DNA from 4 places in the Psychrobacillus sp. PGGUH221 genome. Region 1 is predicted to be linked to each of the others. Evidence: riboswitches for the same ligand, from Rfam matches in the RefSeq annotation. Region 1 holds a riboswitch; each other region holds the start of a gene.

Region 1 (7,576 bases):
TTTATAGTGACCTGATATAGATGCATATGCATGTGCACCTGCTTCTACTGCTCGAGTATCATTTCCTGTTGCTAAAACCACTGCTGATATACCATTCATTATTCCTTTGTTATGGGTAGCTGCACGATATGGGTCAAAGTCTGCAAATTCGAAAGCGCTTACAATGTTTTCAACGATTTCCTTACCACCAAGTGCCTCAGTTGAGAATACAGCTCTAGCACGAACTAACCTGCGATCTGCCAAATTCGAAATTATTCTAAGTACCACTTTACCACCTGTAATTGTTTCGATAGTCGGTGAAACTGCCTCTGCCATAGTGTTAACCGCATTCGCGCCCATTGCATCTTTCGTATCAACAATTAGATGGATGACTAACATTATTTGAGAAGTAGTTGGAACGATATGGACTTCTAAATCTTTAGCTCCTCCACCTAAAGAGACTAAGGTAGGATCTTTTTCGTTACAATAATTTAAAATTTCCTCTTTATGCTCAAAAATCTTTGCTCTTGCAGCATAGGGATCCGCAACATGTAATACTTGAATTTGTCCACGCATAATTGTTCCGCTCATGGATGTGAAAAATCCTCCAAGATCATAAGCAGCTTTTGCTGCATTGCTAGCTGCAGCTACAACAGAAGGTTCTTCCGTCGCCATAGGAATAAACATATCTTTTCCATTAATTTTAAAGTTAGTAGCAATCCCTAGAGGGATTCCTATTTGTCCAATAACGTTTTCTATCATTGAATCTGCTAAATCCATAGATAAAGCGTGGTCTCCAGAAAGATATTTTAATTGATTTTCTGTTAAGTCCCGTCCCTTGGTAACAATATCAAATCTTTCTTTAGTTGATAGACGATAAAAACCTGGAACTCTTGAATTTGTCATTACATACACCCCTTGTATTTGTGTAATAAGATTCAACTAAGTTGAATCCTATTACACAAAAGTACATTAATAATTATTAATTGTAAATACTAAATTTAAATTTTATTCTGAAAATATTTATGGGATAACAAAAAATAATTATTAATGAGGATCTTGCAAATATAGGGGAACGAAAAGAAAGATACGAGTGTTTTCAAGGGCGAGAATATGTTTTAAAAAGATTATTATAGTGGATTCGTTTGAATGAATAATGTTAATACTTTCGCCTCGCTATTTTTATCTGCTGAAAGAAAGATATGAGGCACATTTCCTTCAAAATAAGCACTATCTCCTTGTTCTAAATAATGTAATTCGCCATCATAATAAAGATTAATAGATCCAGAAAGAATATAAATAAACTCATCTTCTATATGTGTAAAGGGTTCTACATATTCCGCTTCTGGTAGGACGGTGACAATTACTGGTTCTACTTTGCTAAAACGAGAACGATTTGCAAGAGCTTCGTAAGTGTAGCCTATTTCTTTATTTCCGACCTTTACTGTCTTCTCATTACTTTTTACGATAGATAATTTATTGTGGAGATTTGATTCTAAAAACCATGATAAGGGTGTGTCTAACTCCTGAGCTATTTTTGAAAGTGTTGCTACAGCAGGGGCAGCTTGTCCATTTTCTATTTTTGAAATATGACTCTTAGTCAAACTACATCTCTCAGCTAGTTCCTGTTGAGTGAATGACTTACTTAATCTAGCCTCTTTAACTTTTTTTCCAATATTGTGTTGAAGATAAATTGTACTCTCCTCCTAGATAATGCTCTCCATTAATAATCAGTCCATTTAACAAACAAAGTCTAATACATGTACTCATATAATCGACTTTGTGTTTTAATCATACGCGTCATTTATTATAGGTAAAGTGGTTTAAATCGTAGCAGCAGAAATTATATGAATAAATTTTAAGGAACTTTCATTCGTCTCTTCTTGAATAACCCAGTTAATGGACAGAAGTTGCTTTAAGGAAGCTAGCTGTTGTTCATCCATTTGTAATTGTTTTATTCCGTTCTCTAGTAATTGGTAATCTCTCTCCGCAATTTTATTGAACTTTAATTTCAATAGGTTTATAAGTCCGTTTCTTGTTACGAACTTAACAGTATAACCATCATGAAGGATGGAAGCAAACTTCGATTTATCTTCTTCATATAAGGAGATTAACGAAGTGATTTCAGTGTTTCTATCAAATAAGTGAGTCTCTTTTTCCTCAAGTTTTTGTAGTATTTCATCATTGGAAATGCCTTTATTACGAATTGTCTCAAGTAAAATAGCATCCATCATTGAAAGTTTATTGTTTTCCATTTTAAGCCCCCTAATAGCTTTTATCCTATATTACCAAAATTATATACATGCAAGAAGGGAATTTCATAGTTGAAAACAAAATATTTGTTAGAGCGTTTTTATAGAATTATCAGAATATGGTAGAATATGTACAAACATATATATCGGAGGAACCTATGAAATTAAAAATTTTACATACAAATGATGTTCACAGCAACTTTGAAAATTTTGCTAAAGTAGTAACGCTTATTAATGAGTATAAAGATGAAAACACGTTATTATTGGATGCTGGAGACTTTGCCGACTTTAAAAGTATCGAGTTGCAAGGCACAAGAGGATTAGCTGCTATTGAATTATTAGAAGCAGTAGGCTACGATGCGCTTACGATAGGTAATAACGAAATGTTTAATGGGGTGGATACACTTGAGTATATGGCGAGTAATAGTTCTTTCCCTTTTATAAGCAATAATTTATTTAAAAAAGATAAAAGTATTATAAATGGTGTTTATAAAAGTATCATCATAGAGAAAAGTGGTGTACGAATTCTATTAACTGGGTCTTCTCCTAATATGGGAGAATTTAATGATGGTCTTGGTATTTACATGACCGAATATAAAGAAGCGATACATAATGAGATAAAAAGCTATGAAGGAAAATTTGATCTTTGTATTCTCCTAAGTCATATTGGCACATTTGCGGATGAACCACTTGCATTGGAAATACCGGAAATTGATATTATTATTTCTTCCCATGACCATAAACTTTTCCCTCAAGCTAAAGTTATAAACAATATTATTATGAACAGTGCTGGGAACTATGGGGAACATTTAGGAATACTAGAACTAGAAATCAATGAAGGTAAGGTGACACTACTTCACTCTGCTACCATTTCTTCAATAGATGTGGAAAAGAATGAAGGAGTGCTTTCTATATTAAAATTGAATAAAGAAAAAGCAATTGAAGTATTGAGTCAGCCTCTTTATCCATTAGAAAAAGCTTTATGGCATGATGTTGTGGAAGAAAACCCTTTAACTAATTTAATAGCAGATGGGCTAAAGGATATGCTACATTGTGACATTGGTTTAATCAATAGTGGTATTTGTAACGCTGGAATATTCCATAAAATGACGAATAAAAAACTGATCGAAGTATGCCCGTCTCCATTAAATCCAACTTCTTTTAAAATACAAGGGAAATATATTAAAGAGGCTTTGGAACAATCACTTGATGTTCAAGCTTGCTTAGCGGATGGACGTGGACCTGGTTTTAGAGGGAGATTTGTAGGGCGATTACATATAGCAGGAGCTGAAATTGAATATAAAGAAGGAAAGATTGATACAGTTTTTGTAAATAACAGACCACTTGAAGATGAAACCTGGTACACAGTGGCTAGCTCAGATTATTTACAAAGAGGTTCTGGATATCCTTGTCTTGCAAACAATCGAAACGAAAAATATCGGCCCGAGGAAATAAAAGATGTCATTCGTATTTATGCAGATCAGAGTGGTTTTATTGAAAAAGCATACAAGAATAGATGGAAGGACTTATCAAAAGAAAGGGTATTCCAATGAAAATAAGAGAAAGAGGAATTGTAATTGGTCGTCTTCCAGTAGGAGAAAAAAATTGTATTACAGATGTTAAAGGTGTAAAAGTGGGTCATGTAACACTTAATATTCCTTTAGGTGAAGGGGAGCATGCTTGCACTGGAGTGACAGCAATACTGCCGCACGAAAAAAATTTATTTAAACAAAAAGTGGTAGGAGCTAGTTATGTATTAAATGGATTTGGAAAAACAACGGGTCTTGTACAAGTAGATGAATTAGGACTTATTGAATCACCTATTATGTTAACCAATACGTTTGCTGTACCAGCAGTAACCCAAGGAACATTGGAACATATGCTAGAGGGCAATCCGGAAATAGGAGACACTACAGGAACGATTAATATAGTAGTGGGGGAGTGCAATGATAGTAGATTAAACTCCATTCGCAAATTACCGATTCAGCCGAAGCACGCAGTAGAGTGTATTAAAAAAGCTTCATCAAATGTCTCTCTAGAAGGTGCGGTTGGGGCAGGAAAAGGCATGATATGCTTTGGCTATAAAGGTGGAATAGGTTCTTCTTCTCGACTTGTAAAAGAAGAACATAGCAACTTAACCTATACACTTGGTTGTATAGTACTAAGTAATTTTGGGAGTAAGGATGATTTTCAAAGTGACAACTATAAAGTTGTAAAACAGAAAGAAATTACCGATTTTCTTAAACCAGCTGATGGATCGATTATGATTGTTCTGGCTACAGATGCTCCGCTGAGTAGTAGACAGTTAAAGCGATTGGCGAAAAGATGTGGTATCGGGCTTGGTAGAACAGGAAGTCATTTTAGTAATGGAAGCGGGGATGTTGTCATTGCTTTTTCTACCGCACAGAAGATTCCTCATTTCTCATCAGAAAATATAGAAACAAGAGAGCAATTGAGAGATGATCAACCTATAATGAATAGTCTTTTTCAAGGTGCAGCGGAAGTTACAGAAGAGGCAATATTAAATTCTTTGTCACAGGCTGAAACAACGGCTGGGCGTATGGGGAATACCGCATATGCTTTTCCTTTTGATTAAGTTTAAGAAAACAATCTTGTAATTTTTAAGTCCTATGGTAAGATTTAAATGCAATTAATAACTAAATAAATGACTGCTAGGGGAGCCTTTGTTAGGCTGAGACACATCGTTGATGTAAACCCTTTGAACCTGATCTAGTTAATACTAGCGGAGGGAAGCAGCTGGGACCCCTACTGTCGTATGTTTGATTAATTATGTAGAAAACAGCCGCTTTCCGTTTATGGAGAGCGGTTTTTTGTTTTCAAAAATAATGGATGGAGGTAAGAAGGATGACACAAATACTAGAACTACAAATTTCTAAAGTAGTAGATGGACAGAAAGAGCAGCTTTTACAAATACTTGCGGATTTAATTGGTTTTCAGACCGTTAGTCCGCCAGCGAGAAATACGGTGGATGCACAAATGTATATTGCTCGCTTTTTAGAGGAACAAGGATTCCAGACTGATAGCTGGGAGGTTTATCCGAACGATCCTAATGTAGTAGCCACCAAAAAAGGAAGCGATGACCAAAATTTTAATAGCTTAATTATTAACGGTCATATTGATGTTGCAGAAGTGGGTGATATCAGTGAGTGGACGGTGCCAGTATTTAATCTGACAAATAAAGACGGAAATGTTTATGGCAGGGGAACTTCGGACATGAAGGGTGCGATAGCTGCAACATTATTTGTCACTAAACTATTAAAAGAGATGGATATTAATCTAAAAGGGAGCTTACAAATACAATCTGTTATTGGGGAAGAAGCAGGAGAGGCTGGTACTCTTTCGTGTGTTGAAAAGGGCTATACAGCTGATTTTGCACTAGTAGTAGATGGAAGCAATCGTCAAATCCATGGACAAGGTGGCGTAATAACTGGATGGATAACAATAAAAAGCAAAGAGGTTTTCCATGATGCGATGAGGATGAAAATGCTTCATGCAGGAGGTCTAGTTAAGGGTGCTAGCGCAATTGAAAAAATGATGAAAGTAGTTGCTGGTCTTCAGGAGCTGGAACGTCATTGGGCAGTAACGAAAGAATATCCAGGGTTTTCACCTGGAACCACTACCATTAATCCCGCGGTTATTGAGGGAGGGAGACACGCTGCTTTTGTGGCCGATGAATGTCGACTATGGATCACCGTTCATTTTTATCCAAATGAAACGTATCAATCAGTAGTACAAGAAATAGAAGAGCATTTAAATAATGTCGCAATGGCGGATCCTTGGTTACGAGAAAACCCACTACAATACCGTTGGGGTGGCAAATCGATGATAGAAGAACGTGGCGAAGTATTTCCCGCATTAAAAATGAACGCTGAACATTCAGCAGTTCAATTGCTTGGGCAATGCCATGAAGAGATAGAGAAAGTGCCGGTCGAAATTGGAATGTCTAAATCTGTGACGGATGCAGGATGGTTAGGTGGAGCAGGTATTCCCACTGTTATATATGGACCAGGTAAATTGGAAGAAGCGCATTCTGTAGATGAAAAATTAAATGTAGAGGAGTTACTAACATTTACAAAAACACTCTTATTATTTATTTATCGATGGTGTAATACAAAAAAATAATTATTACCGGAGGGAAATTTTATGATATCTACAAAGAAATTTAGTGACCGATTATTTGAGAACGCTAAACCTATTTGGGAAAAAAATCATCAGCATCCTTTTGTACAAGAGTTGGGAAAAGGAACGTTGTCTGAAGAGAAATTTATTCATTATATGAAACAAGATTACGCCTATTTACTCGACTATTCTAAGTTGTTTGCGGTAGGAGTTCAAAAATCACTTGATTTAGAGATGATGTCAAACTTTTCTAAAACTCTTCATGACACCCTGCATTTTGAAATGGATTTACATCGTACGTTTGCGGCAGAGTTTGGTATTACTCCGGAAGAACTGGAATCTACGAAACCTGCACCTACCAATTTAGCTTATACGCGTTATATGTTAAATGTTTCTCAAAATGGCTCGCTAGTAGAATTAGTTTCCTGTTTACTTCCATGTGCTTGGGATTACTGGGAAATAGGGAAACTATTGCGCAAACAGTATGGGGACACCTTGTCCATCAACAAGTACGCAAAATGGATAGAAACTTATGATTCAGAGGAATTTGCAGAAGGTGCCAAGTGGTTAATACAGTTGATGGATCAGTTAACAGAAGGGAAATCGGAAAGAGAACTGGCTCGCATAGAAGAACATTTTCAAATGACCTCTAAGTTTGAGTATTTATTTTGGGAGATGAATTATCAATTAGAAAAGTGGCCGATTTAAAGGAGAAGCAGGGAAAAATGAACAAAACTAGGAAACTAACATTAACATCACTAATTATCGCTATAACGACGATATCAAGCCATCTCATATTTATACCAGTAGGTTTTGCAAAAATCTTTCCGATCCAACATTTTGCAAATGTACTCTTATCGGTTTTACTAGGACCATGGTATGCGCTTGCAGGTGCATTAATTGTATCCACTCTACGAAATTTGTTAGGAACAGGATCTATTTTTGCGTATCCTGGGAGTGTTTTTGGGGCGCTATTAGCAGGTCTTTTATACATGAAAACGAAAAATATTGGATCAGCATTATTAGGAGAGGTTATTGGCACAGGTATTATCGGCGCTATTGCTACTTATCCAATAGGAGTTCTTTTATTTGGAGGAGAGCTAACATTATTTGGTTTCGTTCCATCTTTTATGTTTAGTTCGTTTACAGGTGCATTACTAGCGTTTGGTTTATTGAAGGTGATGATGAAAAACAGAGTTATGGAG
Region 2 (7,576 bases), on a different contig from region 1:
AATTTTTCATGGAATGGGTCAGTTAGAAAAAGTAGGAAATTATTGAAAAAGCGAGTAGAACTTGAAAACACCCCGGTTTAATAAAAACCAGGGTGTTTTGTTTCTTATTCTTTAAGTTAAATCCACTCTAGAATCTCCATTCTGTTTCCAAATGGATCGTGTATATAAATTCTATTTGCACCTGGCAGATCATAATCAACAATATAGTTAATTTCTTTATTTGTTAAATGCTCTTTTAATGATTCAAGATTTTCAATCTGGAACGCAGGATGTGCTTTTTTAGCTGGTGCGAATGGTTCCTCAATGCCTATATGAATTTGATAATTACCAAATTCAAACCAAACACCGCCTTTTTTCTTTAAAGCTTCTGGCTTTTCTATTTCTTTGAATCCTAGAACCTCACCAAAAAACTGTCTAGCAATTGGTTCTGAACCTTTTGGAGCAGCTAATTGAACATGATCGATAGATTTAAAGATGAATGACATGACAAGTCCTCCTTGTTTCGTTCTACTTTCATCATATGCTCCAAACATGCATTTGAAAATTTTATAGTAATTATTATTTGGTATAAGAAAAACTTATGTCATAAGCGTCATGTGGACATAAATTTTTGTAGTATCCGGTCAGAAATTGTCCTATACGGTTATAAAAATTTTTATGCGGACGGAAATTTGTTTATACGGTCAGAAATCCATCTTATCCGGACACAAACGCCACAATTCCTACATTTTCAACAAAATTTTATTTACTGTATTTTGATTACGTGCTGTAGATACCATACCAAGCTTCTTCTCAAAAAAGGTGTTCGTAAATTTCGTTTGATGATAATTCTTCGAAAGACTAATAATAATATTTTTTCGATTCCATACGACAAATTCATCATCTATTAAGCTGTCGAGTAATGCTTGCTGTTCATCTGATATTTCATTAGCTAAAAACATGACATATACTTGTTCTTTTAAGAAAATGGGGTGCCGTTGTATCTCTTTCAACTCTGCTTTGTTCCTTATTACAACAGGTATGTCAAAGCCGTAAGTTTCAAACAACTCTCTTTCCATTTCAAGAATATCATAAGCTGTATTATCAAAAATGACATTTCCGGTCTGTATATAAGTCCGCACGTTTTCATAACCCATTTCTTCAAAAAGAACCTTCAATGATTTCATATCCACTTTATTTTTTGCACCCAAATTAATACCACGTAGTAAAGCGACAAATGTCATTCTTAGCACTCCCATCCTCAAATAAAAAACTCCTACTTTTATCTTATCTAAATAAAAGTAGGAGTAAATAATAAAAATGATTAACCTAACCAAAATTTGTTTGTGCAGCTTAAAACTAATACCAATAAAAACAAAGTAACTATTATAGCGTCTACTTTCCCAACGGTAATTACGTGAAAATAACTACTTCTGCGTTCACCAGTAAAACCTCTAGCTTCCATTGCAAAAGCGGCTCGTTCCGCTTTCCGAACAGCACCAGCAAGCATTGGAATCAAAACTCTCCGAATGCCAAGCAAACGTTGAATGGCATTTTTCTCGCGCCCGACCCCTCTTAACCTATGTGCTTGCCCGATCTGTGTAAATTCGTCTTTCAAAACCGGTAAAAACTGATAACCTACCATAATGCCATAAGCAATTTTAGGAGAGAGTCTTAATTGTTGCATCAAACTCAACACAAACGTCACAGGATTTGTCGTCAACGCAAACATTAAGGACAAGCTAGAAAATGCTAATACACGAAAGCTTAAGGACATTGCCTGATTCAATTGTGTTTCTGTAAATTCAATACTCCACAATGACCAAATAACTATTCCCGATTGATCTTCGGAAAAAACAAGTGTAGTCCAGAAATAACCGATTGCAGTTATAAAAAATGGAAGCATGAATAACGACCACTTCTTCCAATTAATCCGGCTAAACAATATTTGCAGCACAAGCACTCCACCCCAAAATACAAGGGGAGTCCAAGGGTCAAAATAAAATGCCATCGTTAACATACAGACGGTTATTAATAAAAACTTCACGGAAGGATTCATTTTATGCAAAGCATTTCTCATAACTTAACAATCCTTTCGGAGGAAGCAAATGGTGCTCCAATAATAAACGTTCATTTTTCCAAACATCACTCGCTGGAAACTTCCCCGTTAAACGTCCATCGTTCATAAGTAAAATCGAATCGGCTAGACAGTAAGCAAATTCCATATCATGTGTAACGATGACAAAAGTTGCCCCTGAACGAGCACGCTCATCAATTAATTGAAATAACTCAGATAATGCTGCAGCATCCTGACCAGATGTAGGTTCATCCATTAAAATAACCTCTCGTCCGTCACATAGCATCGCGGCAATAGCCACTCTACGCTTTTGGCCGTGACTTACTGCAAAGGGATGTGCCTCTGATACTGACTGGAGCTGCAATCGAGTAAGTATTTCTTCTGCATTACTGCCTCCGCCATAAGCTACTTCATCACGTACACTTTTCGTAATAAATAAAAACTCGGGAGATTGCGGAACATACCCTAAAAAACTTGGTTCCACCTTTCCGCTAGTGGGAATTAACTGACACAGTGCCTTCAACAAAGTGGACTTACCGCTACCATTTGGACCTGCTAAAACAGCAATTTCCCCTTGCTTTAATGAAAAAGAGGTTTCTTTTAAGAAGGGCTGAGCTTTTATTTTACTGACAACTATTGATACATCTTCTTTCAAGCTGTTTTTTCTTCTTTCTAAGGGGGAACTCGACTTTCCTTGAATTAATGGAATACTTCTATCAAAAAATTCTCCCCATAAATCCAAACGATGCTCTATAGCAACTATTGTCATTTTTCTTTTCATTTGTAAACAATCCAACCACTCAACATATTTTTTCGCAGCATATGGATCTAAATGAGAGATTGGTTCGTCTAGCAACAAAACTTCAGGCTCCATGATGAGTGCACAAGCAGTTGCAATGCGTTGTTTTTGACCGCCAGAAAGCTTTTGAATAGTAGCATGTCGAAATTCACTCAAGTTAGTTAGCGTAAGTACTTCACAAATTCTTTTGTCCATCTCTTCCTTGGGAACATGCAAGTTTTCAAGGGTGAATGCTAGTTCTTCCTCTACAGTTTGCATGCAAAATTGTGCATCAGGATCTTGAAAAACAGTCGCAATACGATGATTTATTTCCCCGGGAATATATGAAGTACTTTCTTTTTCAAATAATTTAACAGAGCCAGTTAAAATTCCATCGCAATTATCAGGAAACAAGCGATTACATAAATAAAGTAATGTCGTCTTTCCACAACCACTTGGACCTGTAATTACTACACGTTCACCAGCTTGAATAGTAAATGTAAGCTTGTTCAATATCCATTTGTCCTCATCGGGATAACGAAAACTCACATCTGTAAACTGAATTATGTCATGCACGAACATCACCTTTATTCGAGCGAGAAATTGCATAGCCTCTAAGCGAACCAGTAGCAAGTAGTCCGTCCGACAAAGCTTTACCACCAACACCAGCTATAAGTGCACCGCTTAATATTCGAATACCGAACATCAAAGCCACATATCCAGTGCTAAATACAGTAAACCCTCCTAAAAAGTAACCATATACAAAACTGAAAACGGATGATCCGATACCTGCAAGCATCAGTACCCAAAGGTCGAAACGTTTATAGCGTGTTGCGGCAAACACTGCTTCGGCACCTAGTCCCTGAATAACCCCTGAAAGTATTAATCGAGGTCCTACAGCATTTCCTAGTAACACTTCAATCGCCGCTGCAATCGTTTCTGAAATGACAGCTGCACCAGGTTTACGAATGATATACATACAAATGATTGATACGATAAACCAAATACCAAAAATCCACTCATATGCTATCGGACCAATAAATCCTGACCAAATATTACCGATATGAACAAATAATAAATATACAATCCCAAACACAACAGCAAATAAAGACATAAGGACAATCTCTTTTAACTTCCATGACTTAAGCATTCAAAATACCTCCATGCGAAGGACTATTTATACTCATCGAAACAGTCATTACCAAATGCTTATATTCTTCTGAGCGAGCATGTGTGAATGTTTCTTCGTAAAATGCAAACACATCATGAATATCCCCGTGAATACCACTTGCATAATGCATGGATTCATTGAAAACACCTCGTTCTTTTGCACGCTCAACCTCTCTATAAATCACATCCATATAATTTGGGTTATTCATCGGATAAAGTGCAAATTGAGATGACACATATTGCTTTGTCGTGTCTTTATTTGCAACTTCATCTCCTTTATCTAAATAGACATCCCCAGCAGTATCTCCAGGGCAGCCAGCAGAAAAGGTACCCGATAAAGCAATGTGAACACCTGTCTTAGCTGCATGCAGTGTAATTGACTTTGCGACATTGAACACATGCACCTGTTTTCCGCGAATGACAGTTGACACATCGTCTGTATGCATCCACACATTCGATGTATCCGTTTCCCGAAGCGCTCCTTTAATAACTGAAATAAAATCATTGGTCATCGGATGTAAAGAAAAACGAAATCCGACGATAGGGCTTAAACCACATTGCATATAAAAAACCTCCTAAAATTTTTCATAAAAAAAGACTACATCCGTGAAGATGCAGCCACTTATCCAATATGAAAAAAGTCGGAAAGTCACCGCACTTCCTCACGCAGGTATTATCCTGATCGAGTTATAAGGGATCGGAGCAAAAAGCTCGCATCTCAGCCATAGTGGGCACCCCCAGTGCAGAAAACGGTATGTAGTTATACAGATTTTTGTTCAAAACAATCTGTTTTTTTTATGTGCCCCCAGTATACCCTATGAAACTATCAATGTAAATGTAGTTGCAAAATTTCCTTCTTTCGTCCATGCTTGAACCATCAGAAATAGTTGGAGGGTGCTAATTTGGATAAAATATTTATAACACGAAAACTACCAGACGAAGTAGTAAACCCATTAAGAGAAAAATTTGACGTGACGATGTGGCATAGTGATGAGATTTCGATGACCTATGATGAAATAAAATCACAAGCGAAAGATACACATGCGATTTGGACAGTACTTTCCGATAAGGTAGATCGTGCATTAATTGAAAGTTTGCCAAACCTAAAAGTAATCAGTAATTTAGCGGTAGGATATAACAATATTGACGTTGAGGCAGCGAAAGAGCGTGGAATAATTGTGACCAATACACCAGGTGTATTAACTGAAACTACAGCAGATCTTGCGTTTTCTTTACTTCTAGCTACTGCACGACGCGTGACAGAAGCAGAACGGGATCTTCGAGCAGGTAAGTGGATATCATGGTCACCAATGCAGTTAACAGGAATGGATGTATTTGGTGCAACACTTGGAATTATTGGAATGGGACGTATTGGGGAGGCAGTAGCGAGACGAGCGAAAGGGTTTGATATGAAAGTTCTCTATCACAATCGCTCTCGTAAAATCGAAGCGGAAGAACAATTCGGGTTCACTTATGTAGAGCTCGATGCATTATTACAAGAATCGGATTTTATCGTTTTATTAACGCCATTAACTGCTGAAACAAAAGGGTTGATTGGTGAACGTGAACTAAATCTTATGAAGGAAACTGCAGCAATTATTAATGTGGCTCGCGGAGGCATTATCGATGAAAAAGCATTGTATGAAGCTTTAACAACTAATAAAATTTGGGCAGCTGGCCTTGATGTATTTGAAGTAGAGCCGGTGCCACTAGATCATCCTTTACTAACGTTGCCGAACGTGACAGTATTACCGCATATTGGAAGTGCGAGTATTCGAACAAGAATGGCGATGATGCAAATGAATGCAGATGATATTGCAGCTGTTTTGGAGAATAAAGAGCCAAAGAATAAAGTAATATAAAAAATACCAGATCAGAGCGATGTAATTGCTTTTGATCTGGTATTTCGTTTTACTTGGCTATTAAAGTTATATCATTGGCTGTAGCCCAGTTGTTCAACGGTGCAACTGTGTACTTTACTCCTGACTTTAATGTGTTATCAGTAATATCGAAGATTCCGACTGCCCCTTGACGAGAAGAGAAGCGATATTGTGCTTGTACAATGCTGCCATCCTCCCCTTGTAATTGGACGCTGCGACCTGCAAATAGCTCGATACTTGGGTCTTTATCTAATGTTAGTTCGAATGATTTTTCATCGATTGCTTCTGCTGATTGGATCGTGAGTGGTGCAAATTCTTCTCCTATAAAGGTTGGATTTTTGATTTCTCCCCAATCAGATGTAACCGTATATTCTGTACCTGGCGTTAACGATTGCCCTTCTGGCAGACGGAATTTGGGTGCTTGTCTACCATCAGCTGCTTGCGTGAAAGGAATATATTTCGCTGTTATTTTTTCTCCATTATCTGATGTTATTGTCACTGTACGATCTCTTAAGGAAGAAATCACTTCATACTGATTTCCATTTTCATCTTTGTTTTCATCATCTACTTGAAAAGAAAGATTCCCTCTACCAGCTCGATATGCTTCAATAATATTAGCATAATCTGTTACACCATCTTCTTTAAAAGACTCTATTTCAATGGTGTCATTTGACACTTGCATGGTTTTACTTATATTAATTTTCTCTTCACTTGCCTCAAAGGATTGTTTTTCACCGCCTTTAAAGCTTAATGTATATGTTGTACCTGGTTTGTGAATGGTAACAGGAACGATATATGTACTTTCCGCCCCGATTTTTAGCCTAGGAACATTCACGATACTCATATCATGATCAAATTTAAAATTTTGTTTAATTGTATCCAAGTTTTCTGGATTAACATCATCCTCTGACAGTGGCTGAGAGAAGGTAATTTGTAATGTCATTGCATTTAATGGTTGTAATTCTGTAATCTGTGCTTGTGTGACGTTTTGTGTTTCCTTTTGAGGTTGCTCTTGCTTTTGATTGCTTTGCTTAGTTTGTGCTTCATTATTACACCCAGTTATTGCAAGCGTTAATCCAAGAAGTATAGGTGTTAATATTTTTGTTGATTTCATCTTGTCATCTCCTAAGTAACTAATTTATAATGCTCCTGCTTTTAACAAAATTTGTTCCAATTCTTTAAACTCTTTTTCACGAGCATGCTGTAATGGTGTTACCTGATTATTATCTGGGATGTTCACGTCAGCTCCATGATCTATGAGCAATTGAATTGTTTTCTGTTGGGTTTCATTTCCGTTATTCAAAATGATTGCTTCTAATAAAGCAGTCCAACCTAGATTATTAATATGATTCACATCAATATTAGTACGTGTTAAAAGTTCTTCGATTACATCTACGTATCCATGTTCGGAAGCTGGAATCAAAGCAGTGCCTCCATATCGATTAGTAATGCTTGGATCAGCTCCAGAATCAATCGTCAGCTTCAGAATTTCAAGATATCCTTCTGCGCCAGCGTATAGGAAAGGATTGTTTTTCATGTCATCTTGAATGTTGACATCTGCACCCGCGTCAATTAGAAACTTCGCAGTCTTCACATCGTTGTTATAAGTTGCAATCATAATACTAGTTCGTCCGTTTGCATCCTGGACATTAATATTAACGCCATCCTTCAAAATACTTCTAATTTTATCAA
Region 3 (7,576 bases), on a different contig from region 1:
CAATTGTTAAGCGTTTTATCTCTATTATAAATAAAATTCATAACTATAACAGCTGAATAGACACAATAATAAATTGTAACCAGTTCTTAATAGACACCTTTTGATTATTCTTAACTTTTACTTGTTGATATTCAATGTTTAAATTTCTATTTCATAATTTCGATAGCATATAAAAACGCCTTGTATGTTCATTTCTAATCCATAACAAAACCACCATCAACAACTAAATTTTGCCCAGTGATGGCACGTGCCCATGGAGATGCAAAAAATAACGCTACGTCCGCTAACTCCTTTGGGGTTGTCACTCTTTGTAAAGGTGTTGTGGCTTCAATCATTTGAAATACTTCTGCTGTCGTCACTTTACTTGCATCCGTTTGTTTTAAGAGTCCACCAGACATCATATTAACTGTAATGCCATACGCACCTACCTCTTTCGCCATGTTACGTGTAAATCCAAGCAATGCTGCTTTGGCTGTTGTATATTCATGATAAGCTACTACCGGATGCTGAAATAAGTTTGTCCCAATATTGATAATACGACCAAATCCTAGTTCCTTCATATCCTGAATACATGCTTGAATACTGTTCAAGGTACCCTTAATGGTTCCTTCAAATTGTTTATTGTAATCGGTCCATTGAAGCTCAAACACATTTTTTTGCGTCAGAGGGTTAAATTCAAAATCAATCAATGCATTATTCACAATGGTAGTGATCGGCGTATGAAAATGTTGTTTTGCCGTTTCGACCATTTGCTGCACTTCTTGTTGATTGCGTACATCTGCTTGTAAAGCGATTACCTTCTTACCGAGCTCTTTTGCCAATGCTTCAGCTTTTTCTTGACTCTTGTAGTAATTGATCACCACATTAGCCCCTTCTTTAACAAATGCTCGAACGAGTTGTTCTCCAACACCTCTACTTGCGCCCGTAACTAATACGGTTTGTTTATCTAGTTCCATTAGTCGTTCTCCTAACTTAATTTTTGTATCGTCTTTTTTAAATCTGCACTTTCACAAATAACAGAAATAACCGCTACACCATCAGCTCCACTTGCTCGAATTTTGTGAGCATTGTGTTCATCAATGCCCCCAATCCCGACAATACAATCGGAAAATCCGGGTATTGCTTTCTTGCAGTTTGTAGAAAATCGAGCCCTGCCGGTGGTTTTGCATCATGCTTTGATTTCGTTGGATAAATGGGACCGATGCCTACATAATCAGCTTCGTTTCTTACAGCCTGGGCTAGCTCCTGTTCATTATGTACAGAAACCCCCACAATTTTATCTTTGGCAAGTGTGCGAAATTCGGTGATAATCACATCATCTTGCCCCACATGAATCCCATCCGCATCCATTTTTAGTGCCAATTCGATGTCGTCATTCACAATAAAGGGCACGTTATACGCTTTGCACAGTTTTTGACAGGCAAACGCAAACGCCTCATAAGCTGCACCCGTTAAACAGCCTTCTCCTTTTTCACGGAATTGGAAACAAGAAATACCTGTTTGCAATGTTTTTTCAAGTGTTTCAAGAGGCTCCTTGCTATTTTGCGTTCCCATAATAAAATAAACATTCAACATATTACGATTCATAAATCAGTACCTCGCATTTTCCTTCTGCACATTTGTACGCAAAATGATTGGTAGGTCCATGACCTTGACCAATAGATAAAGGGTTGGAAATGGCTAAATGTATAAATTTCTTTGCCTCGATCATGGCTTCTTTCATTAATAAGCCTTTCGCTAACTGTGCCGTAAGGGCTGCTGAAAATGTACAGCCTGTGCCATGCGTATCTTTTGTTTGTACACGTGGTGTTGTCATCGTAAAATGCCCGCCGTTCCAATACACCGTATCAGTCGCCAATTCTCCATCTAGATGCCCGCCTTTCATGACAACACATTGTACGCCTAACGCTAATAATTCGCCCGCTGCTTGGTCAATCTGTTGTTTCGTTTGGACCGTTCGACCTGTTAGTACCTCTGCTTCTGGGATATTCGGGGTACAAATGGTTGCAATCGGTAATAATTGTTCCTTCATCGCACGTATCTCCTGCTGCTGTAACAAACTAGCGCCTCCTTTTGCGATCATGACGGGGTCCACTATTAACGGAACTTGCTGCTCTTTCAGCAACGCAACTACGCCTTCAATAATTCCTGCATCAAACAACATGCCTGTTTTGATCGCTTTTACATCAAAATCATCGAGTACGGCCTTTAGCTGTGCTTGTACAAACGATGCAGTTATTGGAAAAATCCCATGCACACCTGTTGTATTTTGTGCAGTTAATGCCGTAATGACCGATGTGCCAAACACCCCTAATTCCTGAAATGTTTTCAGATCTGCTTGAATTCCAGCGCCGCCACCACTGTCTGAACCTGCTATTGTACATGCAATCATTTTGTTCCCTCCGCTAATCGTTCTAAATGGTTCAGTACATTTTCATGCAACGTACCAATCGGCCCATAAGCCCATTCACTTATCTGTTTATATTCACGAATTAAATTCGCTAAATCCGAAAAAGGCTCTGTACTACTTGCAAGTAGAGCTGCACAAATCGCACTAAGTAAACAGCCACTGCCCGTCACTTTTGTGATCTTTTCATGACCGCCCGTAATCAGTGCCACTTGAACACCGTCTGTTAATACATCTGTTTCTCCTGTGACAATGACCAAGCAATTATAGTTCCTTGCAACGGTTTTGGCTGTTTGTACAACATCGAGTTTCCCTGAACCGCTATCCACACCTTTTGAATGCCAATTGACACCGGCAATGGCAGCCAGTTCTCCTATATTACAGCAAATTAAGCTCACCTTTAACTGTTGTAATAAGGCAAGCGTTGTACGCGTACGAAAAACGGTTGCCCCTGCACCAACAGGATCTAACACAATTGGCACATGGTGCGTATTTGCACTTTGGCCAGCCACTTGCATCGAAGAAATGGTGCGTTCATTAAGTGTCCCAATATTGAGAAGTAATGCGTCCGCTTTACTCGCCATTTCGGCTACTTCCTCTTGTGCATCAGCCATCACAGGGGAAGCACCAATCACCAGCAAGCCATTTGCAGTGAAATTCGCCACGACATAGTTTGTGATGCAATGTACAAGAGGTTTTTGTGTATTAATTTTTTGCAGGCTCAACGATATACACCTCCTGCATCCAATTTTGCATCGTCCAAGCCATTTCCCAAAACTGCCATTCATAGTAACAACTTTTCTTAAAATGCTCATATAACCATTTTTCTTTTTCCTGTTGCTCTGCTGCTAAACGATTCATCATTCACTTTTGCTTTTCGATCGTTTCTTTCATCTTGTCTGATCCATATAGGGCAATCCATTGGCAATATAACGGTATATTAGGCGAAGCGTGTTTTATTTTTTGCCCGATTTCTTGATACAGCCACGGGCAAGGTAAAATCGCTGCAAATGCTTCTGCGACATCTCCAGTATGAACCGCCTGATACATATGACTCACATAGTTATAGGTTGCAGGTGCTGCTTCAAATTGTTCAATTTCCTCAGCTGTAACGCCTAAATCCTTAAACGTCGTACGATGAAGTTCCAACTCGGCTTCATGAATAAATCGTGCCGTGTCTAAAAAATAGTTAATATCCTCTTCATTTGTTGCTTTCGCTGCTGCAAGCGCCAGGACTTTTGTGTAATGCTTTAAATAATACGCATCTTGTAGCATATAAAACTTAAATTTCTCTAACGGCAAAGTTCCATCTGCAATGCCTCGTACAAATGGATGCTCGAAGCTTGCCTCAAAATAAACATTCGTTTCTTTCCTCACTTTTTCACAAAATTCCATACATAGTCCTCCTCATATGTGGACGTAAGCGCAAAAAAAAGGCGTCTCTAAAAATAGAGACGCCAAAAAAGTGTAAACTACACCACTAATTGCTCCCTACGTCAGTGTTAACTGTCAGGTTCTAAGGGTCAGGTTTTAACCTTCTCAACACCAAAGTGTCCCCCCGCAATTAAAGTATTTGCATAAGAAAGGCTCCACGTAAAAAATACGCGGAGCCTTAGTAAGTACAAATTCATAATTTGTATGTACTTTGCTCCCTACGTCCGTATTAACGGTCAGGTTCTAAGGGTCAGATTTTACCTTCTCAACACCAATGTGTCCCCCTGCAAATGCATTTAATTAGCTTGAGTGTATCAAAACAAATGGATTTTAACAAGCTTATCTTAAACTACTACACCACTACAAATAGTCAAAAAAATATTCCCAAATCCCGCTTTGGGAACTTGTTTACATTCAATTAACGGTATAGGCAGTTCGGAATCTGTATACTAAAAACAGTTATTTAACTTCAAGCTACTGCATAAGAAGTTAAAAATTAATAAAGTTAACCCTAAGCGGACAGTTTACTCGCTGGGGTTAACTGTGAAACATTAAGTAATTTTAATTATAGGTTCTTTACTGCTTCCGGAAATAGAAAACTAATTAGTTCTTTGAACATATCTTGTTGATACATACATACTATCCTGCTTCACCCCTGCTAAATTAGTAATTTTATTAAATGCTGAAAAACATCAAGCATTAGAAATTTTCAAAAATGCATTTGGCTTATTGAACTAAACTGCCGCGTTAGTTCAATAAGCTAACTAAACAACCACCTTCGGAATTAACGGTTGGTGGTTTCTCTTTCATCTAGTATATGGCAATATTCTGCCAGCTCATCAAAGTTTTCATTTGGCATATGTAGTAGTTGATTTAATATATCTATTACTTTTTCTCGAGGCATCTTCTGCATCAATGCTTCTATTATTTGATTTTCTTTTTTATATCAACCCAAGATACTTCCGATTTGAAAATGGAACTCTCCATTTTTCTATGTCTTTTACTTACTACAATTAAAAAAGCACCGCCAGGCAAGCATAAATTAACGCTTTTAAAACATTATTTATTTTTATTGAAGGTTCATGTAACGCAACCCAAACTAAGTAACAAAAAAAGGTTAAGCTTTCAATTGACAAATCAAGTATAGTAATCCTATACTTTAATTAACTTAATGAATAGTTCTCCTAAAGGGGAGTAGCTTTTACAGCAGAGTCGTCAGTTCGGAAGATTATCCTTCCCGGCTTTGTTGGCAACTATATTGTTGTTAGCAAGACCTTTACCTAATTAGTAAAGGTCTTTATTGTAATTTAAACCTTTACCAAATCTGGTAAAGGTTTTTTGTTTACAAAAAAATATGGTCAGACATTCTTGAACTCTCATTAAAAGAAATCCTAAACAGACTGGAGTTGAAAAATGAATAATAAATTTATTTCCAGCAAGGTGAAATAAGGATGTACTATACATCAAAGTTGTTTACTATTGTAACGTCTGATATGAACTTTTTGTATAAAAAATAATGATTTTTGAGAGGATTGATTTGATTGGAACTATCAATTTTATTTGAATACGGATGGGTATTGTTACTATTAGTTGCTCTTGAAGGGTTGCTTGCAGCTGATAATGCACTGGTATTAGCCATTATGGTTAAACACCTACCAGAAGAAGAAAGGAAAAGAGCACTCTTTTATGGTTTAGCTGGCGCCTTCGTCTTCCGCTTTGCTTCTTTATTTATTATTTCATTTCTTGTGGATGTTTGGCAAATTCAGGCTATAGGGGCATTATATCTATTGTTTATCGCCATTAATCACATAGCGAGGAAACTGTTCTTTAAAAAGAAAGAAGAGAATATAGAGGAAAAAGAGAAGAAAAAATCCGGTTTTTGGGCTACAGTTTTAAAAGTTGAGTTAGCCGATATTGCTTTTGCAATTGATTCTATTCTTGCTGCGGTTGCCTTAGCCATGACTCTTCCAAATACAACTCTCCCTTCAATTGGAGGGTTAGATGGTGGAAAGTTCCTCGTTATTTTTATGGGCGGTTTGATTGGACTAATCATTATGCGTTTTGCAGCTAACTTGTTCGTTAAACTATTAAATTCACGACCAGGACTCGAAATTGCTGCATTTGCAATAGTTGGATGGGTAGGAGTAAAACTCGCTGTTTTAACATTAGGGCACCCGGATGTCGGAGTATTATCCTATGATTTTGCTCATTCTACCGAATGGAAATTATTTTTCTACACAATTTTAATTGGAATTGCAGCAACAGGATGGTTTATGTCAAAAGATAAAAACCAAAAAAAATCGTGAACTTGTGAAAGTGATTAAAGAAATTTGCAATGGGGGAAGGCTATTAAATCGTATTATTAATCCCTTTGAATGCTCTTTTTGGATCTACAAAGTTTGCATTTGTAACTACTCACTTAAAAATAAACATTCATAAAACGCTAGAAACACGGTTGATGTCGATTGCTTCCTCATTGACTTTGATGTAATTAATTTGGAGGTGAATCCCTTTAAAGGGAATATATAAGTGGATATAATTACCATATTAAATTTAGTTTTATTAGTGATTTTGATTGGCTTGACTGCTTTTTTTGTTGGATCGGAATTTGCCGTAGTCAAGATAAGAATGTCGCGGCTTGATCAATTGATCGCCGAAGGTAACAAAAAGGCAGTACTTGCGAAGAAAGTGGCTGTTAATTTAGATTATTACTTATCAGCCTGACTGCTAGGAATTTGCATTTTTATAAATTTTGAGCGTTTTTTAATTTTCATGGGAGTTCAAGAAGTGTTAGTTTTCTCTTTTTGGATTACATTAGTTTAAATAAAATTTTCTAGTAAAAAATTTAATATTTTGAATTTTTTTATTTACATTTTAGTATTTTATTTATATAATACTATTCATACAAGTTTAATAGGTTTAATAAAAAGGAGGCAACATCATGGCTAAAACATCTACATTAGTTAAAGTGTCCGCTGCGGGCAAATGGGATTCCGGTGTTAAAACCGATATCTCAATAAGAAATTTTTCTGTGTTTTCTATGGACGAACCACCAACATTAGGGGGGGGTGATGCAGGGGCAATGCCACTGGAATATGTACTTGCAGCCCTTAATGGTTGTAAAGGTGTTATGATTCCATTAGTAGCCCAAGAGTTAGACTTTGTTTTCTCGGGAATTGACTTTGAAAGTACAGGTATTGTTGATACTAAAGGACTAATGGGAGAAGAAGGCGTCTCTACATATTTCCAGAAAATTCGTTTTACCGCAAAAATACATACTGAAGAAAGTGAAGAGAGAATTGAGCAACTAAAATATGAAGTAGAACGTAGATGTCCCGTACTTAACCTATTTATTGCCGCTGGAATCAAACTTGACATCCAATGGAAGAAGATATAAACCTTTCATTAAAAATGGAATGAACATGGATAAAGATAATTTTAACTTAAATAAATTAAACTTTTTTGATTATATATAATAGAGCCTTAGGATTTTTAAATACATGTAATTAAAAAATCTCAGCATAATTATGCTGAGATTTTTGGGTTATTCTATTTATTACGTTTTCGGAATAACACAATCAGTGCAGGTAAGATCGTTAATGCACAGATTAATGATAATACCGTATCGATCACGGTGGTAATACCGAATATCACTTAAAATCGGGAAGTTCACGAAAATTAATGTGGAAAATCCAACAATCACGGTTAATCCAGAGGCTGTAATCGCTTGTCCTA
Region 4 (7,576 bases), on a different contig from region 1:
ACGAGAAACACAAAAAGTAGGTATAAGAAAAGAGTTAAATGCACTGCATTCCATATTAAAAACGGAAGCGGAGGCCAATGGAGCAACATACGTATCAGTTGAGGAAGATTTTTCTAATAAAGAAAAAGAGTTGCTACCTAATGTATCGGATGTGCATCCTACAATGGAAGGATACCGTCTGATGGCTAATGCTTTTTTCAAAAAGTACAATGCGAATTTACAAGTAAATCCAAAGGAATTGCCTGCTCCAAATCCTTTAACTTTTGAACAAATTCTTAATAGCCAAAGAGAAAAAGCAAAATCACCCGTTTCTAGAGTAGAAGGTTTAGATCATTATTTGTCACTTACGGAATTAAAGCCATTGATATAATATTAGGGTTTTGTTTAAAACTGTCTTACTTTTTGTGTGAGCTAATGTCGTCCGATAAATAAGAAAATCGTTGAAACGGCTCCCTTTCCGCAGGTGTTGCCTTAGCATCCTAGGCTAACATGATGTTAGTCATGCAATCGTTGCCGCAAAAGTTCTTTTGCGACGAGCTTTGCGCAGGAGCAGGATGCGGCGAACTTAGATTGCCGTCCCCTCAACTGCGGGGTCTGCGGCTAACGCTATTCCCGCAGGAGTGTGGCCTTTTTCAGCGATTTTCTATAAATACTATTTGAAAAAATGTAAGTGATAATTACTTGCTCTATTAAGGCATGATGGTCTTCTAATTGGAAAGCAGATAATAGTTGATTTTCGTTTCAGGCGGCGACTCCAGCCGGATTAGCATGAGCTGAAGACCCTGGACTGAGCGAAGTGAGGGAAGCGGCTGAAGCCATGCCGGCGGAAAGCGTCCGACTCGAACGGAAATCACGGTGCCCATACTAGCTAAGAGAACCTTGAAGAGTTTTTCAATGCCCTCCACGTCATTCGGCTTGCATGAGCAAAAATTAAAAAATCTGCTCCCATTAAATTTATGTGGGAGCAGATTTTTTATTTTATCGTCTTTTTTGATTTCATTAATTTACGAATAATCGGATAGACTACAGGTGCCCATTTTATTGCAGTTTTTGCTATGGTTTTTATATTCATTAGTATCGCTCCCAAGTTTAATTAGTACTAATTCTTTTCCCGTTTTAACGGTAGTATAAACATTACCTTAGTACCTTTACACCTTGGATAATATTCCATACAAGGATAATAATATAACTGACTAAGTACAATAATATGAATAAAAACGGTGCTGATGCCATAATAAGCGATTGCTCATTAACAGCTGCATTCATAAATACTGAAAAAAAGCTTGAGAATAGAGCTATAAACAATATAATCATAAATCCAAAGGGTATCAGATGAGAAATTAGCGAACGTTTCGCATGATGTTTCACTTCGGTATCCTGAGAAACAAAAAATACAATAATCGGAAGTATAAAAGGCGCAAACAATACACTAAAATAAGATAGTGCAGATAAAATTCGGTTGTTTTCCATTTGAATACACTCCTTTCCGATTAGATATCTAATATACGTCTCTTTACATAATTAGTTTATACTTTTGGCAAAGGAGACTAAAATATCTTTATATGTTTCTACGGATGAAATAGAGACATACTCTTTTTCTCCATGCCAATCCGCTCCTGACGGACCAAACTCTACAGCTCCTGCTCCATTTTTTGCATAGAAACGGGTATCCGCTGATCCGTGTTGTCCAAATAAGTTAGTATCTCGTCCTGTTTTTATAGTAGTTTCGGATTGTAGCTGAATAATATAGGGATTATTGTCGTTAGTTGTGACCGCTGGCTCAGAGGCATAAATGAGCACTTCATTTCCAGGGAAATGTTTGTGCGCAACATCTGTTATTTCTTGAATTATCTCTGTTGGGTCTTGTCCAGGCACATAGCGAATATCGTAGCTTATGATACACTCATCTGGAACGATATTGTATCTTTCACCTGCATGTATTTTAGCCAAGTTTAAAGAAGGATAATCATAAAATTTATTACTAGCAGTTAAAAAAGAGAGTTGTCGAATTTCTTTATCTAAAGCAATTGCTTCTTCTATTGCATTTATACCTTCCCAAGGACGACTGCCATGACTGGATTTGCCTTTCATTTTAATATCCAATTGGACAATTCCTTTTGCTTGGAGGCCAATATGAAGGTGAGTTGGTTCTCCGCAAATAACGAAATCACCATGATATCCTTGTTCAACTAAATACTCGGACGTTTCTCCATTTGTTTCCTCATCGGTAACAATATGTAGTTGGACTCTCTTCGTTAGTTGATCTGACGCTTTTGAAAGTTCATAGAATGCTTGCATCATAGCAGCAACTCCCGCTTTCATGTCTGCAGAGCCACGACCATATAATTTGTCACCTTCTATAAAAGGATAAAACTGCTCTTTGTTGCCAGGAACCACATCAACATGGCCATTCCAAATGATGCATTCCTTTCCAACGCCGATTTCTGATACAAGCATAAGCTTTGAATTTTTTTTATGTAAAGTTGTACCAATTCCCTTTTCTTCCAACCAATTTTGACAAAATAAAAGTGCTTCATTTGCTCCATCCACATCATCACTTTTTATACGAATTAAGTCTTTCAATAAATCTATCATGTACTTACCTCCATTTTCATATTATATTTTTATAAGTATAACAATGAACAACAGGGGGTTGCATAACTTATTTCATTGGGCTACAATGAACTCGAACTAAATAATTTATCACCACAAGGGGCGTCGCTTATGCGGCTGAGATAGTACCCTTCGAACCTGTAAGTTCATGCTTGCGTAGGGATGTGGATGGAAACTGACAATCGCGCGATGTCTGGGTCTATCCCGACGTCGTTTTTTTGTGGTCGAAAAAGGAGATTACTATGAAAAATCAACGCGTTTTATTGTTAGTGGAAATCGCAATTTTTGCGGCTCTTGGATATATTTTGGATATTATAGGATTTGGTATGCCACAAGGTGGTACAGTCACATTTGTGCTTGTTCCTGTAATTTTAATAGCTTTTCGACGTGGGATAGTCGCAGGCATTATAACAGGATTTTTAATAGGAATGCTGCAAGTAGTAACAGGCCGTTTTTATGCAGCACCATTATCATTGGAAGTTGTCATTCTACAAGTGGGAATTGATTATTTTATTGCTTTCATGGTAGCAGGATTTGCAGGATTACTTAGACCTGCCTTTTTAAAGGCATATGAAAACAAAGATAAAAAGAAAATGGCTACTGCGGTAATTATTGGAGCTTTTATTGCAGCATTTCTTCGCTATCTTGCACATGTGACTTCTGGTATTCTGTTTTTTGGTGAATTTGCTGGCGATCAAAACGTTATCCTTTATTCATTAATCTATAATTCTACTTATATGATTCCAGTATTTTTACTAGCAGCATTCGTTTGTATGATACTATTCCTAAAGGCTCCTCGCCTTATACTGCCGAATAAAGCATAAATATGATATGATTGTTGTACAGTTTAACCAGTTTTAGAATATGCTAATACAGGTTAAGCCTTCGGTGGACGTCGCAGATTTTTGGATAGGGACTTAATCGTTCGCCATGATATAATATTTAGACGCAAATACTCCGGGGCGCATTAGATATGAGAAGGGATCTTATAAAGATGATTGTACAAACAAATGAAGAATTAGAAGCTTTAAAAAAAATAGGTCGTATTGTTGCTGAAATTCGGGATGCAATGAGAGCTGCAACGAAGCCAGGTATTACAACAAAGGAACTGGATGAAATTGGTGGTAAGCTCTTTAATGAGCACGGAGCAATTTCAGGTCCAATGGGTGAGTATGATTTCCCAGGCTACACTTGTATAAGTGTTAATGAAGAGGTTGCTCACGGTATTCCAGGTTCCCGTATCATTAAAGATGGTGATGTTGTCAATATTGACGTATCAGGCTCATGTGATGGTTATTTTGCTGACACAGGTATTTCCTTTGTTGTTGGTGAAGGTTATGAGGAGAAAGAAAAGTTATGTGCAGTGGCAGAAAGCGCATTTAACCGGGCGATGTTAAAAGTAAAAGTCGGTTCTAAATTAAATCAAATCGGAAAAGCGGTTGAAAGAGAAGCAAAAGAAAATGGTTTGCACGTCATTATGAACCTTACTGGTCATGGAATTGGTAAATCACTTCATGAAGCTCCACAGCACGTGCTCAATTATTATGATGCTTGGGATCCGACAATTTTAAAAGAAGGTATGGTGCTAGCAGTAGAGCCATTTATTTCTCAAAAAGCTGAACATATAGTAGAATCGGGAGATGGTTGGACATTCGTGACACCAGACAAATCGTTAGTTGCCCAAATTGAGCATACGATTGTCGTAACAAAAGAGGGCCCGCTTTTATTAACAAAATTAGATTAAGAAAAATTAAATAGTAAAATGCCTCGGAAATTATGATTTCTGAGGCATTTTTTTTATAAATAATATTCCTACTATAAGTACACAGCTTAAAAAAATGGACGCGGCAGTTATTAATAATTCATCTAACATATGTCGACAGGCAATCCCCAAAAACGCCCAAATAAAGACTAACACGATTGTCGGGTCATTATAATGGTAGCGAAAATGTAATGCAATTGCTGTAGCAATTGTAAGGAAAATAACAGCCCAGAGTGATTTCGTCATACCCCAACCACCAAATTCTACATAAGTAAGATAGTAGTCGATATTTGCAAATGTAGCGACGAATATCCATCCTAAATAAATAGAAATAGGGAGCCGCTTTATCCATAATTGCTCTTCAGAAGAATACGTTTTATAAAATAAAAACAAGACTCCTAATAAAGCAAATATATCTATAAGCGATAATAAAAATAACTCATAATGCCACAAGAAAATCCAAAGAATATTTAAAATGGAGCTACAAACAAATAATATAACTCTTATCGTGGATATGGACTCTCCATTTTTAAATTCTTTAACATTATTCCAAATCCAATATGCTAGTAATAAATATATGGGAATCCATATGAGAAATACGTAGCTTGCGGGAGTAAATAATGAAGGTAGTCTATTTGAAATTTCTCCGGTTGTATGATGATTAATCGGTAGAGTATTTGCGAGTAAATTTACCAAGATGGTAGAGAACAAGCTTATAATCAAAATGATTATTTTAATCATACGCATCCCTCCTATTATTATAGTATACCTTTGAAATTTTATTGCGACAAATTGATTTGTGAATGTTTCATGGCAAATACAGAATAAACGGAACATAAAAATCATGATATAATATAATTCGAACTAGTATGAATTTTTAAGGGGGAAAAATAATGAGAGAAGTAGTATATCCAATTACATGGGATTTAGATGTGTTCTTTGAAGGTGGAAGTGAATCTAAAGAGTTACGAAACCATTTAGATCAAGTGAAAGAAAAATTAAAGGTTTTTGGAGAAAGATTAGAAAGTTTTACCACTCCGGCATCAGTTCAGGAAGCAAGTAAAATCGTTAGTATCATTGATGAATTAAAGGACATTGCGACTAACTTATCTCAGGCTGGAGCAGTTATTGGTTGTTTTCAAGCACAAGACACTACAGATAAAAAAGCTTCTCTTTTGGAAGGAGAGATAGGAAGTATTTATGCAAAGTTTTCTTCCTTGCTGTTAGGCATACAACAAACGATCAGCAGGACACCAGATGAGGTATGGACAGAATTAATAAAAACTGATGAATTACTCGAATTTTCTTTTGTTCTAAATGAGTGGAGAGAAGAAGCAAAGAGAATGCTTTCTGAAAAAGAAGAGTCTATGATTACAGCCCTTGGTGTAGATGGCTACCATGCATGGGGGCAGCTATATGATTTGTTGGTAGGGGATATTAGAGTAAAAGTTAAAGTGGATGGAGTAGAAAAAGAACTTTCAGTAGGTCAAGCTAATAACTTAAGCTCTCACGAAGATGCTACTACACGTAAAGAAGCATTTGAAGTATTAGAAGCAGCTTGGACAGAGAAAGAAGAATTTTTTGCTAAAACTTTAAATCATTTAGCAGGTTTCCGTTTGTCTATTTATGAAAAAAGAGGCTGGGAATCTGTACTGCAAGAACCACTTGAGATAAATCGTATGAAGCAGGAGACATTAGATGCGATGTGGGGTGCTATTTCCAAAAATAAAGCTCCTTTCGTCGAATATTTAAATGTAAAATCGACAATGCTAGGAAAAGAAGGTATGCATTGGTATGATTTGGATGCACCAGTAAGTGCTTCAACCGAGAAAATGGATTACCAACAAGGTGCAGAATTTATATTAAAGCATTTTAAAGAGTTTGGCCCAAAATTAGAATCCTTTTCAAGAAATGCCTTTGAAAAAGGGTGGATTGAAGCAGAAGACCGCCCAAACAAGCGCCCAGGAGGGTTTTGTACAGGAATGCCGGTTTCAGAAGAATCCCGTATTTTCATGACGTACAGTGGAACTATGTCCAATGTTTCTACACTTGCACATGAATTGGGACATGCTTTTCATTCATATGCTTTAAGACCAGTACATTGGATGAATCGTCAGTACGCAATGGGGGTAGCGGAAACGGCATCTACGTTTGCGGAAATGATTGTAGCAGACGCAGCGGTAAAAGAAGCAAAAACGAACGATGAAAAGATTGCTTTACTAGAGGATAAAATCCAAAGAAGTGTTGCTTTCTTTATGAATATTCATGCTCGCTTCTTATTTGAAACAAGATTTTATGAGGAACGTAAAAATGGAATCGTTTCAGCTGCAAGATTAAATGAGTTGATGGAAATCGCTCAAAAAGAAGCATACGGTGAGGCAATCGAAACAACACATCCTCATTTCTGGGCTTCTAAATTGCATTTCTATATTACAGGGGTACCTTTTTATAACTTCCCATACACATTTGGTTATTTATTTTCATTAAGTATATATGCGAAAGCAATTAACGAAGGTGCAAATTTTGAAGAAAAATATATTGCACTTCTTCAAGATACTGCCGTAATGTCAGTAGAGGATTTAGCGATGAAGCATCTTGGTGAAGATATTACTGAAGAGGAATTTTGGATTAAAGGGATTAATCTTTGCATTCAAGATGTAAACGAGTTCATTCAATTAACTAATGCAAAAGGGTGACGATGTTTGATCTATTTAGAAGGTGACAGATGTTATTTACGGACATTAAATGTAAAGGACGCACCCAATCTTGCAGATCTTGTTTATAGAAACAAAAAATATTGGGCTGTATATGAACCATTGCATCGAGATGATTATTATACAACCTCTGTGCAAAGAGAGAAAATTCGAGAGTCGCTATTATTAATGAATGAAAAAAGAGAATTCAGCTTTGGGGTCTTTCAACATGATACCGATCGGATGATAGGTAGTATTTCATTGTATAGCTTAAAAAGAATGCCTTTTTCTAGTGGACTAATAGGCTATTCAATAGACGAAAATTTAACGGGTAAAGGTATTGCAACAGAAGCTGTACACCTTGTTAAATTGTTTGGGTTTGAACATGCTCATTTGAATCGTATAGAAGCTTATGTATCACCTAGAAATCTTGGGTCAATTAAAGTCTTGGAGAACAATGCATTTCATCGAGAAGGATTACTTCGAAGTCTTCTCTATATTAATGGTA

Evidence for each region. Region 1 has a riboswitch for thiamine pyrophosphate ahead of PGC35_RS03795 (acetylornithine deacetylase). Riboswitches for the same ligand answer to the same signal wherever they lie in the genome.
Region 2: linked by a shared signal. The riboswitch ahead of PGC35_RS05260 (YkoF family thiamine/hydroxymethylpyrimidine-binding protein) and the one ahead of PGC35_RS03795 (acetylornithine deacetylase) in region 1 are both predicted to bind thiamine pyrophosphate.
Region 3: linked by a shared signal. The riboswitch ahead of tenA (thiaminase II) and the one ahead of PGC35_RS03795 (acetylornithine deacetylase) in region 1 are both predicted to bind thiamine pyrophosphate.
Region 4: linked by a shared signal. The riboswitch ahead of thiT (energy-coupled thiamine transporter ThiT) and the one ahead of PGC35_RS03795 (acetylornithine deacetylase) in region 1 are both predicted to bind thiamine pyrophosphate.

What each region holds. Positions count from the first base shown of each region.
Region 1 is NZ_JAQMHQ010000001.1:810,532-818,107, reverse strand. It holds gene PGC35_RS03820 (hydroxymethylglutaryl-CoA reductase, degradative) at 1-885, opposite strand, end outside; gene PGC35_RS03815 (helix-turn-helix domain-containing protein) at 1,110-1,655, opposite strand; gene PGC35_RS03810 (hypothetical protein) at 1,803-2,234, opposite strand; gene PGC35_RS03805 (bifunctional metallophosphatase/5'-nucleotidase) at 2,390-3,784, shown strand; gene PGC35_RS03800 (DmpA family aminopeptidase) at 3,781-4,827, shown strand; TPP riboswitch at 4,896-5,000, shown strand; gene PGC35_RS03795 (acetylornithine deacetylase) at 5,097-6,374, shown strand; gene tenA (thiaminase II) at 6,396-7,079, shown strand; gene thiW (energy coupling factor transporter S component ThiW) at 7,097-7,576, shown strand, end outside.
Region 2 is NZ_JAQMHQ010000002.1:254,960-262,535, reverse strand. It holds gene PGC35_RS05290 (DUF418 domain-containing protein) at 1-81, shown strand, start outside; gene PGC35_RS05285 (VOC family protein) at 117-485, opposite strand; gene PGC35_RS05280 (DUF1697 domain-containing protein) at 723-1,223, opposite strand; gene PGC35_RS05275 (energy-coupling factor transporter transmembrane component T family protein) at 1,304-2,059, opposite strand; gene PGC35_RS05270 (ABC transporter ATP-binding protein) at 2,040-3,416, opposite strand; gene PGC35_RS05265 (ECF transporter S component) at 3,403-3,984, opposite strand; gene PGC35_RS05260 (YkoF family thiamine/hydroxymethylpyrimidine-binding protein) at 3,977-4,567, opposite strand; TPP riboswitch at 4,647-4,753, opposite strand; gene PGC35_RS05255 (2-hydroxyacid dehydrogenase) at 4,907-5,866, shown strand; gene PGC35_RS05250 (hypothetical protein) at 5,916-6,998, opposite strand; gene PGC35_RS05245 (ankyrin repeat domain-containing protein) at 7,023-7,576, opposite strand, start outside.
Region 3 is NZ_JAQMHQ010000003.1:309,207-316,782, reverse strand. It holds gene PGC35_RS07460 (3-oxoacyl-ACP reductase) at 195-956, opposite strand; gene PGC35_RS07455 (hypothetical protein) at 968-1,081, opposite strand; gene thiE (thiamine phosphate synthase) at 1,030-1,587, opposite strand; gene thiD (bifunctional hydroxymethylpyrimidine kinase/phosphomethylpyrimidine kinase) at 1,577-2,392, opposite strand; gene thiM (hydroxyethylthiazole kinase) at 2,389-3,132, opposite strand; gene PGC35_RS07435 (hypothetical protein) at 3,113-3,271, opposite strand; gene tenA (thiaminase II) at 3,272-3,802, opposite strand; TPP riboswitch at 3,879-3,977, opposite strand; TPP riboswitch at 4,040-4,137, opposite strand; gene PGC35_RS07425 (hypothetical protein) at 4,626-4,754, opposite strand; gene PGC35_RS07420 (TerC family protein) at 5,383-6,147, shown strand; partial or broken gene PGC35_RS07415 (CNNM domain-containing protein) at 6,371-6,562, shown strand; gene PGC35_RS07410 (OsmC family protein) at 6,783-7,238, shown strand; gene PGC35_RS07405 (hypothetical protein) at 7,398-7,565, opposite strand.
Region 4 is NZ_JAQMHQ010000008.1:222,826-230,401, forward strand. It holds gene PGC35_RS14920 (SGNH/GDSL hydrolase family protein) at 1-370, shown strand, start outside; gene PGC35_RS14925 (magnetosome magnetite crystal formation protein family) at 1,135-1,470, opposite strand; gene PGC35_RS14930 (M20 family metallopeptidase) at 1,522-2,595, opposite strand; TPP riboswitch at 2,702-2,793, shown strand; gene thiT (energy-coupled thiamine transporter ThiT) at 2,856-3,437, shown strand; gene map (type I methionyl aminopeptidase) at 3,608-4,357, shown strand; gene PGC35_RS14945 (TspO/MBR family protein) at 4,388-5,116, opposite strand; gene PGC35_RS14950 (M3 family oligoendopeptidase) at 5,269-7,071, shown strand; gene PGC35_RS14955 (GNAT family N-acetyltransferase) at 7,078-7,576, shown strand, end outside.